Regions from separate parts of the Massilia sp. P2_C2 genome, predicted to be linked through region 2. Evidence: predicted binding sites of a transcription regulator. Region 2 holds the regulator's gene; the other holds the start of a gene.

Region 1 (4,695 bases), on a different contig from region 2:
CAAGCCGGCCACGATCTACGTCTGCCGCCCCGCTGCCGGCGCGGGCACCGTCAAACCATGACGTGGGAGGCGGCGGCCGCACGCTATGGCAGCATGCCCTACCCGCATTGCGGCCGTAGCGGCCTGCGGCTGTCCGCCGCGTCGCTGGGGTTGTGGCACAACTTCGGCGCGCTCGATGATTTCGAACGCCAGCGCGACATCGTGCGCACGGCGTTCGACCACGGCATCACCTGCTTCGACCTGGCCAACAACTACGGCCCGCCGCCCGGTTCCGCCGAGACCAATTTCGGCCGCATCCTCGACCTGGACCTGAAAGCCTACCGGGACGAGATCGTCGTCTGCACGAAGGCTGGCTACACGATGTGGCCGGGGCCGTACGGCGACTGGGGCAGCCGCAAATACCTCGTCGCGAGCCTGGACCAGAGCCTCAAGCGCATGGGCCTGGACTACGTCGACGTCTTTTACCACCACCGTCCCGACCCGAACACGCCGCTGGAGGAAACGATGGCGGCGCTGGACACCATCGTGCGCAGCGGCCGCGCGCTGTACGCCGGCATCTCGAATTACGGCGGCGAGCGCACGCGCGCCGCGGCGGCGGAGCTGCGTCGCCTGGGTACGCCTTTTGTGATCCACCAGATGCGCTACAGCATGCTGGTGCGCCAGGCCGAGACCGACCTGTTCCCCGTACTCGAACAGGAAGGCATCGGCGGCATCGCGTTTTCTCCGCTGGCGCAGGGCCTGCTGACGGACCGCTATCTTGGCGGCGCGCTGCCGGCCGATTCGCGCGCAGCGGGCAACGTCGGGTTCCTGAAACCGGAGCACATCACCCCGGAGCGCCTGCAGATGATCGGGGCGCTGAACGAGGCCGCGCGTACGGGCGGGCGTACGCTCGCGCAACTGGCGCTGGCCTGGGTGAAGCGCCAGCCGGCGGTCACGTCCGTGCTGATCGGTGCCAGCCGTCCCGCACAGGTGCTGGATGCGGTCAAAGCCGTGGAGATGGCGCCGCTGGCGGGGGATGAGATTGCGGCGGTGGAAGCGATCCTGGCAGGATAACGGCTTGCCGACCGCCGCGGCGGGATATTACGCCCGGTTCTTGCCGCGCTGGCGGCGTGCGGCGGCTGCGCCGAAGGCACCCGCCAGCAGCAGTGCCATGGAGCCCGGTTCCGGCACGCTGTTGCCGTTCGTGCTGGCCGCGCTGTCCAGGGTGAAGACGACACGTTCCCAGTCCGAACCCTGGTAGATCCACTCATTGTTGCCCGAACGCCAGCCGTTGAATACGAAGGCAGGCGCGATGTTCGGATTCTGGTTCCAGGAATCGATGACGCTCGACGTATGCCAGCTCAGGCGGTCGCGCTCGTCCATGCCGGCGGTATCGGCACTGCTCTGCATGATGGAATCCGTTGCGCCGGCAAAGCCCATCGAGTACCCGTTGAAATACCAGCCCACGTTGTTCGACACGTTCGTCTGGTTCCATGCGGTATACGTCGTAACGGTCGAGTATTTATCGGCGGCCAGGACGTCGATCACGCCCGAATCCTTGCGCATGGCGCCGATCATCACGTAATCCTTGTGTCCCGCGAACAGATCCGCGATCGACAGGCCGCCGCCATAATTGCTTTCGCTGATCAGCGTCCAACCCCACGTCTGGGTGACGGTATCGAGCGAGACGTCGTTCAGGACGCCGCTCGGGATCACGGACGCGGACGCGTTGGCTGCCAGGCCCAGCGATACGAGCGCCAGTGCCGACGCGATTTGTTTCAATTTCATGGAATCCCTTTCGAACTTTTTTGTGATTGATGAGTCGCTACCGTGCTGCACGTTTTAACATGCTTTTCAGGCACGAATCATTCATGTAAGCAATACTTATGCCAATCACATAACTTCTTGAATCGAAAGGAATCCTGGAATCATTGTAAATACTGGTGTCAAGTTTTCCGACAGGAATACCTCGGCTTGCCCGTCACTCCCGCTACTTCTCCCTCAACACCAATCCTTGTCCGGCTTCATGTCGAGCCGGTGCGCCGCGTCGATCACATCCTGCAGTTCCACCGGATCGCTGAACGGATCCTCGTCCAGCGCGGTGACCCGGTTCAGTTCCTTCTGCCAGCGCCGCAGCTCGGCTATGTAATCCTGGTCGGGCACGCGTTTCAGGTCGCCGTTATCCGCAACGACGTCGTGGATGCCGTTATGGACCCATTCGCCGCTGTGCCAGTCCGGCATGTCGACGCCGGGAAACAGGCAGATGCCCTGCAGGTCCATGCCGCGCCGCACCGCCGCCAGCGACTCGCACATCACGTCGTGGAGCCAGTCCGCACGGCCGCGACCGAGCCCGCTCGTCTCGCCGATGATCATCGGGCGACGATAGCGTTGCCAGACCGTTTCCAGCATGTCGCACAACGGCGCGATGCGGTCGTCGCCCGGTGCGAGGGGCGCGTGCGGACCGTGTACGCGGTATTCCATCTGCCCGAAAGAGTACGAATTCGCACCGACGATGTCGAGGATGTCGGGCGCGCCGCCGAATTCCGGATGCTCGCGGCCGTACAGGATATCCCAGGCGAGGAAGGTGTCGACACAGGTCTCGTGGTGCGCGGCCTCGATCTGGTCGGGCCGATCGCGCGGCGCCACCACCCGGACCAGCGGATCCACGTGCACCATGCGCGCGTCCGGATCGACTTCGCGGATCGCCTTGACGCCCGCGATCGCGGCCCGGCACAGCGCCAACCGCAGGCGCATCCGGTCCTCGCGCGTGCGGCGATACGGCGCCGCCCAGCCCCATTCGCCCGCACAGAACGAAAAGAAGGTGATCTCGTTGATGGGCGTGAAGAAGTGCGGACCGCGCACCCTGGGCACGACATAGGCGGCCGCGGCGCGACAGTACGTGGCGAAACGGTCGACGAAGGCGTCGGTAAACGGATCGAGATCGTCCGGGTAGCCGTAGTGGCACATGTCCCAGACCGGGATGACCTTGGCCGCGTTCATCGCATCGATGAACGGATCGACGCACGAAAAGTCGTAGCGCCCGCCCTTGTCCACCATCGGCCACGGAATGCCCTCGCGGGCCACGGCAATGCCCAGGCCGGCGAGCAGCCGGTAGTCCTCGGCCGCGTGGCGGTCGTGACCAGTTTCCGCCACCAGGTTGCGGCGCACGCGCTGGTCACCCCACAGGAACGTGGAACACTCGAAACCGGACAGGAAGAAAGTGGGAAAGATTCCAGGACGTCGTGCCACGCGGCTCTCCTTGGATTGTCGGGCGGAGCCGAGTATAGCCCGGGTTCGCGGCCCGGGCGTGCACGTTTGCCGAGGGACTACTTGACTACTTGTCGTCCCTGCGGGCAAACCACGTCGCCAGCGCGGACCCGGACAGGTTGTGCCAGACGCTGAACAGCGCGCTCGGCACGGCGGCCAGCGGTGCGAAATGCGCGGCCGCCAGCGCGGCGCCGAGGCCGGAATTCTGCATGCCCGTCTCGAACATCACGGCCTTGCGCTTGGCGAGATTCATGCCGAACGCCCTGGCGAACAGGTAGCCGAGCGCGAAGCCCAGCAGGTTGTGCAGGATGACCGCGGCAAACATCAGGAGGCCGTTGGTCAGCAGCCTGGCCTGGTTGAGTGCGACGATGATCGCGATGATCAGCACGATCGCCACCGTGGACACGAGCGGCAGCGCCTTCACGCTGGCTTCGGCCTGGCGGCGGAACAGTGTCTTCACGACGATGCCCAGCACGATGGGCACGATCACGACCTGCACGATGTCCCTGAACAGCGCCGCCGTCTGGATGGTCATCCACTCACCCGCCAGCAGCGACACCAGGGCCGGCGTCGCGAACGGTGCGATCAGCGTGGACACCGATCCGATCGACACGCCCAGCGCGACGTCGCCCCGGGAGAGGAAGGTCATGACGTTGGAGGCCGTGCCGCTCGGGCAGCAACCGACGAGGATCACGCCGACGGCGATCTCCGGCGGCAGCCGCATCGCAAGCGCCAGCGCGTACGCGATGCCGGGCATGATGAGGTAATGCCCGACGACGCCGATGGCGACATCGCGCGGCCGCCGGAAGACTTCGCGGAAATCGGCAGTGGACAAGGTCAGCCCCATGCCGAACATGACGATGCCGAGCAGCGGTGCGATCCACGTCTTGTACCCGACGAACAGCTCCGGCGCGAAGAAGCCGAAGCACGCAAACAGGATGACCCAAACCGAAAATGTCTTGCCGACGAAGGCGCTGGCTTTTTCTACTGCGTTCACGCGTGATTTCTCCCAATGGTGCGGCCTGTCGTACGGCAGGCACGGCACGCATTGTACGTCGGCGCGCGTGCCGGCTTACTGCATGAACCAGCCGTGGCTGACGACGATCGACTGCCCCGTCAACGCGTTGGTCGGGAAGGTCGCGAGGAACAGCGCCGTGCGCGCGACATCGTCGACGGTCGTGAACTCGCCGTCGACCGTCTCCTTCAGCATCACCTTTTTCACGACGTCCTCCTCGCTGATCCCCAGCTCCTTCGCCTGCTCCGGGATCTGCTTTTCGACGAGCGGCGTGCGCACGAAGCCCGGACAGATCACATTCGCGCGCACCCCGTGCGCCGCGCCTTCCTTGGCGACGACCTTGGCCAGCCCGACGAGGCCGTGCTTCGCGGCGACGTATGGAGCCTTCAGCACGGACGCTTCCCTGGAGTGCACGGACCCCATGTAGATGACGG
Region 2 (7,019 bases):
CGCTGCCGTCAAATCAAATCAGCCAACGATGGAAGAGAAGTCACAAATGAAGCAGGAACATAAATAAAGGGCTCGGTCGGCGACTCACGCCACGCCAAACCGCCGCCGCAAGCGCGCATGGCGATGCCGGAAGAACAGCGCCACGCACGCGCGCACGAGCACGCGCGGCAGAGCGCGCCGCGGCCGGAACGTCAGGCAGTCGACGACCACCGTCCCCTGCCCCGCCGCCATGACCGTGCGCTCGTGCTGCCAATACGCCATCGACAGCATCGGAGAACGTTCCAGGAAGCGCCGGCCCGGCTCGATTTCGACGAGGGGCAGGTCGCTCCAGTCGACGGGCAGCACGCGCAGCAGCAGGGGCCAACTGCGGCACAACCGCTGGCCCGGCACGAAGGCGCCGCCGGGCAGGCATTTCATCTCCCTCGGGAAGGTCATGCGCAGCAGCGGCGCCATCTCGTCGGCAATGCCCTCGACCGACGTTGCCCACGCCCATACTGCGGGCTGATCGGCGGCGAGCGCGGATTCGAACCGCAGCCCGATCATGCGCCGCTTGCGTCGCGCAGATCGCGCAGCGGATGCGCGTGCCCCGGCCACACGGGCGCGAAGAACGCGGCCACCATCTCCGGGGTGACGTCGGACAGCAGAGGCGGCGTCCAGCGCGGCGCATTGTCCTTGTCGATCACGAGCGCGCGCACGCCTTCGATCACCTCGCCATGCTCGAACGTGCGACGCACGAGCGCCCGTTCCATGCGCAGGCAGTCGGCCACGCCGAGCTCCTCTCCGCGCACGAGCATCTCGCGCGTCACGCACATCATCAGCGGCGAGCGCTGGCGCATCGTGGCCAGCGTCTGTTGCGCGAACGGGCTCGCGTCGGATTCCAGCGAAGCCATCACGGCCGCGACGGAATCGGCGCCGAAATGGCGGTCGATGGCTGTGCGCTGCGCGGCCAATTCCCCGCCGCCCGCATCGGCAGCAAACGGCGCCGCGAACGCGCGGATCGCATCAGGGAGTCGAGCGCCCGGCGTCGCCCCGACCAGCGCCTGCAGCGCGTCCAGCTGCGCGGCCGGCACGAACACGTCGGCCAGGCCCGCGTAGATGGCGTCTGCCGCGCCGATCGTCGCCCCCGTCACGCCGAGGTAATGGCCCACGCGGCCCGGCGCGTGCGACAGGAAGTGGCTGCCGCCGACGTCCGGGAACAGGCCGATGTTCACCTCGGGCATGGCGATCTTCGAGCGTTCCGTCACGATGCGCAGGCCGCAGCCAGGCCCGCCCTGCGCAATGCCCATGCCGCCGCCCATCACGACGCCATCCATCAGCGCGATGTACGGCTTCGGATAAAAGTGGATCAGGTGGTTGAGGGCGTATTCCTCGGTGAAGAAATCGTCCAGCAGCGGGCTGCCCGTCTGCGGCGTGGCGCTGCCGGCCTGGTGGAAGAACCGGATGTCGCCGCCGGCGCACAAGGCCTTTGCGCTCGTGCTCCCGATGCAGACGGCGTCGATGCCCGCATCGTCACGCCAGGCAAGCAGTGTTGCCGTGAGCACGCGGACCATGTCCAGCGACAACGAGTTCAGCGCCTTGGGGCGGTCGAGGGTGATGATGCCGGTGCGGTTGGCGACGCGCGTTTGAACGTAGTCGGTCATGTCTCTTGTTGTTTGAATAATGAGACCGCATTGTAACGCGCGTGGCGGGCCCAAAAATACGAAAAGGGCGCCGATGCGCCCTTCGTTTCCTGGTGCTGCGTCAGCGTGGCATCACGCCGCGGCGGCAGCTTCCTCTCCTCCTTCGGACATGCGTTTGATGGACGCGTTGTCATGATCCTTGAGCATCTGCTTGTACTTGACGACCTGGCGATCGAGGCGATCCATCAGCATGTCGATGGCGGCATACAGGTCGTGCGCAGCGCTGGCGACATGGACGATCTTGCCTGCGAGCCTCAGGTTGATCTCGGCTTTCTGGCGTTTTTCTTTCTCGGTGAGATTGTCAATGCAGAGGATGACATGGGAATCGATCACTTGATCGAAATGGCGGGTAATGCGTTCGAGCTTGTTCTGTACGTATTCTCGGATGGCTGGAGTTACATCGAGATGATGTCCGCTGATAGTGAGATTCATACACACTCCTTTGAAGATACCCTGCCATGACGTGCGCGCATCCAGCGCAACGCGGCAGTGTGGTGTTACAAGGATTTGCGGAGACTGACGGGTGGGATCTTCAGCGCCTCACGGTATTTCGCGACCGTGCGCCGCGCGATAACCATTCCCTGTTCCCCTAGCATCTCCGCGATCTTGCTGTCGGATAAAGGATTCTTGGGGTCTTCTGCTCCTGTCAATTGTACGATGAGGGCCCGTATTGCCGTCGAAGAAGCTTCGCCTCCCGCCTCGGTGGCAACGTGACTCCCGAAGAAATACTTCAACTCAAACATGCCGTGCGGGGTCAGCATGTATTTCTGAGTTGTGACTCGAGAAATTGTGCTCTCGTGTAGACCTAGTGTATCAGCTATCTCACGTAAAACAAGGGGCCGCATCGCGACTGCGCCGTGGGAAAAAAAGTTACGCTGGCGATCCACGATGGCTTGTGCCACGCGCAAGATTGTGTCGAAGCGCTGGCGCATGTTCTTGATGAGCCACTTGGCTTCCTGCAACTGTGCGTTCAACTGCGTGTCCGATTTCCCCTGCTTGAGCAGCGAGGCATACAGGCTGTTCACGCGCAGGCGCGGCATCACTTCCGGGTTCAGCTGCACGCTCCAGCCATCCTTGGCGCGGCGCACGATCACGTCGGGCACGACGAAGTCCGACACGTCCGACGCGAACGCCGCGCCCGGATGCGGATTGCACTGGCGGATCACGGCCTGGGCTTCGCGCAGGTCTTCGTCGTCGCAGTCGAGCGCCTTCTTGAGCTTGTTGAACTCGCGCTGCGCGAACCACGTGAGGTATTTTTCGACGATGGTCAGCGCCATGCGCCGCGTGACGAGCGGCACGCCGGGCATGCGCCGGATCTGCAGGGCCAGGCACTCGGCCGCGCTGCGCGCGCCCACGCCGGGCGGGTCCATGCTTTGCACGAGGGCCAAGGCCGTGCGCAATTCCTCGAACTCGATGTCGAGTTCTTCCGGCAGGCGCGCATGGATCTCGTCCAGCGATTCCTCCAGATAGCCATTGTCGTCCAGTGCGTCGACGACCAGTTCCACGAGTGCGCAATCGCGCGCGCCGCAGCACGTCAGGCGTGCCTGTTCCATCAGGAGCTCGCGCAGCGTGACGGGGCTCGCTTCCAGTTGCGGGCGGCCATCCTCGTCCTCGCCGCCGTTGCCGCTGCCGCTGCGGCCGGATTCGCCCCAGTCGGCATCGCCGCCTTCGCCGCCGGTCTCTGCGCCGCCGTCGCCACCGTTCTCGCCATTGCCGTTCTCGGAGGTGGCAGCACCGCCGCCCTCTTCGCCTGAACTCTGCGAAGACGCGGGCGCCTCGCCCTGCGAAGACGCGGGTGCGCTGTTGATGGCGCCGTCGGCCAGCAGGCGTACGGAACGGTCGAGCGGATCGTCGAGCCGCTCGAGCAGCGGGTTCTCGCCCAGCACCTGCTCGATTTCCTGGTGCAATTCCAGTGTCGACAGTTGCAGCAGCCGGATCGACTGCTGGAGCTGCGGCGTCAGCGCGAGGTGCTGTGAAGTCTTGAGTTGCAGCGTCTGTTTCATGACTACATTCGGAAGTGTTCGCCCAGGTAGACGCGGCGCACCGACTCGTTGGCGATGATGTCGTCGGGACGGCCGGAGGCCAGCACCGCGCCCTGGTTGATGATGTAGGCGCGATCGCAGATGCCCAGCGTCTCGCGCACGTTATGGTCCGTGATCAGCACACCGATGCCGCGCTCCTTCAGGAAACGCACGATGCGCTGGATCTCGATCACGGCAATCGGATCCACGCCGGCGAACGGTTCGTCCAGCAGCACGAAGCGCGGATCGGTCGCCAGCGCGCGCGCGATCTCCACGCGGCGGCGCTCGCCGCCGGACAGCGACAGCGCGGGGTTCTCGCGCAGCTTCTCGATCTGCAGCTCGGTCAGCAGCTCGTCGAGGCGTTCGGCGATGCGCGTCTTGGTCAGGGGCTTGCCGTTCTCGCGCTGCAGTTCCAGCACGGCGCGGATGTTTTCTTCCACCGTCAGCTTGCGGAACACCGACGCTTCCTGCGGCAGGTACGACAGGCCAAGGAGCGCGCGCCGGTGGATCGGCAGGCTCGTGATGTCGGTGCCGTTGATGTCGATGCTGCCGGCGTCCGACGGCACCAGGCCCACGATCATGTAGAACGACGTCGTCTTGCCGGCGCCGTTCGGCCCCAGCAGCCCGACCACTTCGCCGCACGCGACCTGCAGCGACACGTCGCGCACCACGAGGCGCTTGCCGTAGCTCTTCTGCAGCCCCTTGACGACGAGCGTGCTGCCGCCGCATGCGGCCGGTGCCGTCAGCATGCCTGCTTCCATCGTGCGTTGTTCCATCACGCGTGCCTCCGTCATTGCTTGCCCGCCGGGGCGGCGGCAGGGGCGCCGGCAGCCGCAGGGAGGGCGGCCGCAGGGCCGCCCGCTGCCGGCGCCGCCGTCGTGCGGCGCGGCGCGATGATCAGCGTGTTGCGGCCCTGGCCCGGCTTGCTCTGGCCGCTGACGTCATTGCGCACGTTCGCGACTTCGGTGCGGTTGTCGTAGGCGATGTAGGCGCCATCGACCTCGTTCGCCAGGCGGCCGTTCTCCAGCTGCCGCACGATGGCCTTCGAGAACAGTTTCACGATTTCCGTGCGCTCGTCGTATTCGATGCGCTCGGCCTGGCCCTCGACCCACAGGTCCGGGCCGCCGTCGCGCTTCTGGCGAAAGCTGGCCGTCTTGCCCGGGTTGGCCGTCAGCGTGACGCTCATATAGCCTTCCGGCGATTCCTTCAGCACGGCCTTGTCCGACTTCAGGGTGAGGGTGCCGCGCGTGAGCACGACGTTGCCCGTCAGGATGCGGACCTGGTTCACCTCGTCCACGTCCAGCGTGTCGAAGTTGATGACGGCCTGCTTGAGCGAGTCGGCGCGCTCGGCCCAGGCGGAGAGCGAGGCGAACGACAGGATGGCGACGGCAAGGTGTTTTTTCATGGATCTCGTCCTTGTTGTTAGGTACGCGTCAGCGCGGGGCGCGCGGCGGATAGATGATCTGGCCGCGTCCGCCCAGGTGCACCTGCTGCGTGGCGTTATTGGCGAGCATGCCGATGCCGGTCACGGACGACGCGCCCAGCTGCATCTCGATCGCCTTGTCGGTCTTGACGATGTCCTCGTCCGGCAGCACCGTCAACGCTTCCGTACGGATCCGCAGCGGCTCCGACTTCGCGCCGGCGGGGCGCTGGATGTCGACGTTGCCGGTCAGGTCGATCTGGTTCTGGTTCTGGCTGACCAGCGCACGCTCGGCCGTCATCGTCATGGGCGGGTGCTCGACGGTGAGGCTGTGCACGACGGGCTTGTCGACGAGGGCCGTATTGTCGGCCGGATGGTGCGTCAGGCGTTCGCCCGAGATCACGTAGCGCGGCTTGCCGGTCTCCGACATGCGCACCCAGCTGAAGTTGTCGATGATGTAGTCCGGCTCGTTGCCCGCACTGGCGCCCGGTGCATTCTCTTCGCCCTGCAGCACCTGCACGAGCCAGAAGCTGCCGAACGCGCAGAACACGGCGGTCAGCATCAGGGCCAGCAGGCGCCAGCGGTGCGCGGTACGCTTGTAGCTTGCGGAGGCCATGTCTTCTCTTCTAGGCGAAGTAAGGCGCAAGCGCCTGTTCGTAGGTACCCTGGGCACGCATCACCATGTCGCACACTTCGCGCACGGCGCCGCGGCCGCCCGGGTTCTTCGTCACGTAATGAGCGCGGTACTGCACTTCCGGATGGCCGCTCGGCACCGTCACCGCAAAACCCACGCGCGTAAACAGCGGCAGGTCGATCACGTCGTCGCCGATATAGCCGCACTCCGCGGCCGTCACCCCCGTTTTATCCAGCAGCTCGGCGAACGCGAGGCGCTTGTCGTGCTGGCCCTGGAACACGTGGGTGATGCCCAGGTCGGCCGCGCGTTTGATGACGATCGGCGACGTGCGTGCGCTGATGATCGCGGTCTGCACGCCCGTGCGGTTCAGCAGCTGGATGCCGAGGCCGTCCAGCACGTAGAACGTCTTCGTGACTTCGCCGTCCGGGCCATAGGTCAGGCTGCCGTCGGTGAGGACGCCGTCGACGTCGAAAATCATGACTTTTACGCGCGCTGCGCGCTCCATGTGTGCCAGCGGAGTCACCATCAGATCACCTTGGCGCGCGTGAGGTCGTGGATGTGCAGGGCGCCGACCAGTACGTCGTCGGCGTCGGTGACGAGCATCTGGTTGATGCGGAATTCTTCCATCACGGCGACGGCATCCACCGCCAGCTGTTCCGGGTGCACGCGGCGCGGATTCGGGTGCATGACGTCGCGAATCACGAGCTTGCTGAAATCCTGGACCTTCTCGATCAGGCGGCGCAGGTCGCCATCCGTAAACACGCCGACCGGCCGGCCGGCATCGTCGACGATGGCCGTCATGCCCATGCCCTTCTGCGAGATTTCCAGCAGGGCTTCCGTGAGCAGCGCGCCCGGTTTCACCGTCGGCACCGCGGCGCCGCTGCGCATCACGTCGCGCACGTGGGTCAGCAGGCGCCGGCCCAGCGCGCCGCCCGGGTGCGAGCGCGCGAAATCGTCCGACTTGAAGCCGCGCAGCTCGAGCAGCGCGACGGCCAGCGCATCGCCCAGCGCGAGCGTCGCGGTGGTGCTGGCGGTGGGCGCCAGGTTCAGCGGGCAGGCTTCCTTCTCGACGGACACGTCCAGGTGCACGTCGGCCACGGTCGCCAGGCGCGACTCGGGCTTGCCGGTCATCGCGATCACGGGCACGCCCATGCGCTTGACGGCCGGGATCACGACGGCCAGTTCGCTGCTTTCGCCGGAATACGAGATCGCGATCAATACGTCCTGCGGGGTCACCATGCCCAGGTCGCCGTGCGCGGCCTCGG

The links. The regulator sigma-54, encoded in region 2, starts transcription at its own class of promoters, with help from an activator protein. The targets are predictions, from matches to a motif close to TGGCANGNAANCTGCTTT.
Region 1: a site for sigma-54 is predicted at 1,854-1,871, ahead of AC1DYX_RS03470 (PEP-CTERM sorting domain-containing protein). Genes of this name have one in related genera too.

The regions. Positions count from the first base shown of each region.
Region 1 covers NZ_JBFUDR010000015.1:28,973-33,667, reverse strand. Annotated here, with positions in the region: gene galK (galactokinase) at 1-61, shown strand, start outside; gene AC1DYX_RS03475 (aldo/keto reductase) at 58-1,053, shown strand; gene AC1DYX_RS03470 (PEP-CTERM sorting domain-containing protein) at 1,081-1,767, opposite strand; gene AC1DYX_RS03465 (glycoside hydrolase family 1 protein) at 1,981-3,228, opposite strand; gene AC1DYX_RS03460 (bile acid:sodium symporter family protein) at 3,314-4,243, opposite strand; gene AC1DYX_RS03455 (3-hydroxybutyrate dehydrogenase) at 4,319-4,695, opposite strand, start outside.
Region 2 covers NZ_JBFUDR010000245.1:340-7,358, forward strand. Annotated here, with positions in the region: gene AC1DYX_RS22985 (hypothetical protein) at 1-67, shown strand, start outside; gene AC1DYX_RS22990 (hypothetical protein) at 85-543, opposite strand; gene AC1DYX_RS22995 (enoyl-CoA hydratase/isomerase family protein) at 540-1,640, opposite strand; gene hpf (ribosome hibernation-promoting factor, HPF/YfiA family) at 1,752-2,111, opposite strand; gene AC1DYX_RS23005 (RNA polymerase factor sigma-54) at 2,177-3,682, opposite strand; gene lptB (LPS export ABC transporter ATP-binding protein) at 3,685-4,476, opposite strand; gene lptA (lipopolysaccharide transport periplasmic protein LptA) at 4,491-5,105, opposite strand; gene lptC (LPS export ABC transporter periplasmic protein LptC) at 5,134-5,736, opposite strand; gene AC1DYX_RS23025 (KdsC family phosphatase) at 5,747-6,280, opposite strand; gene AC1DYX_RS23030 (KpsF/GutQ family sugar-phosphate isomerase) at 6,280-7,019, opposite strand, start outside.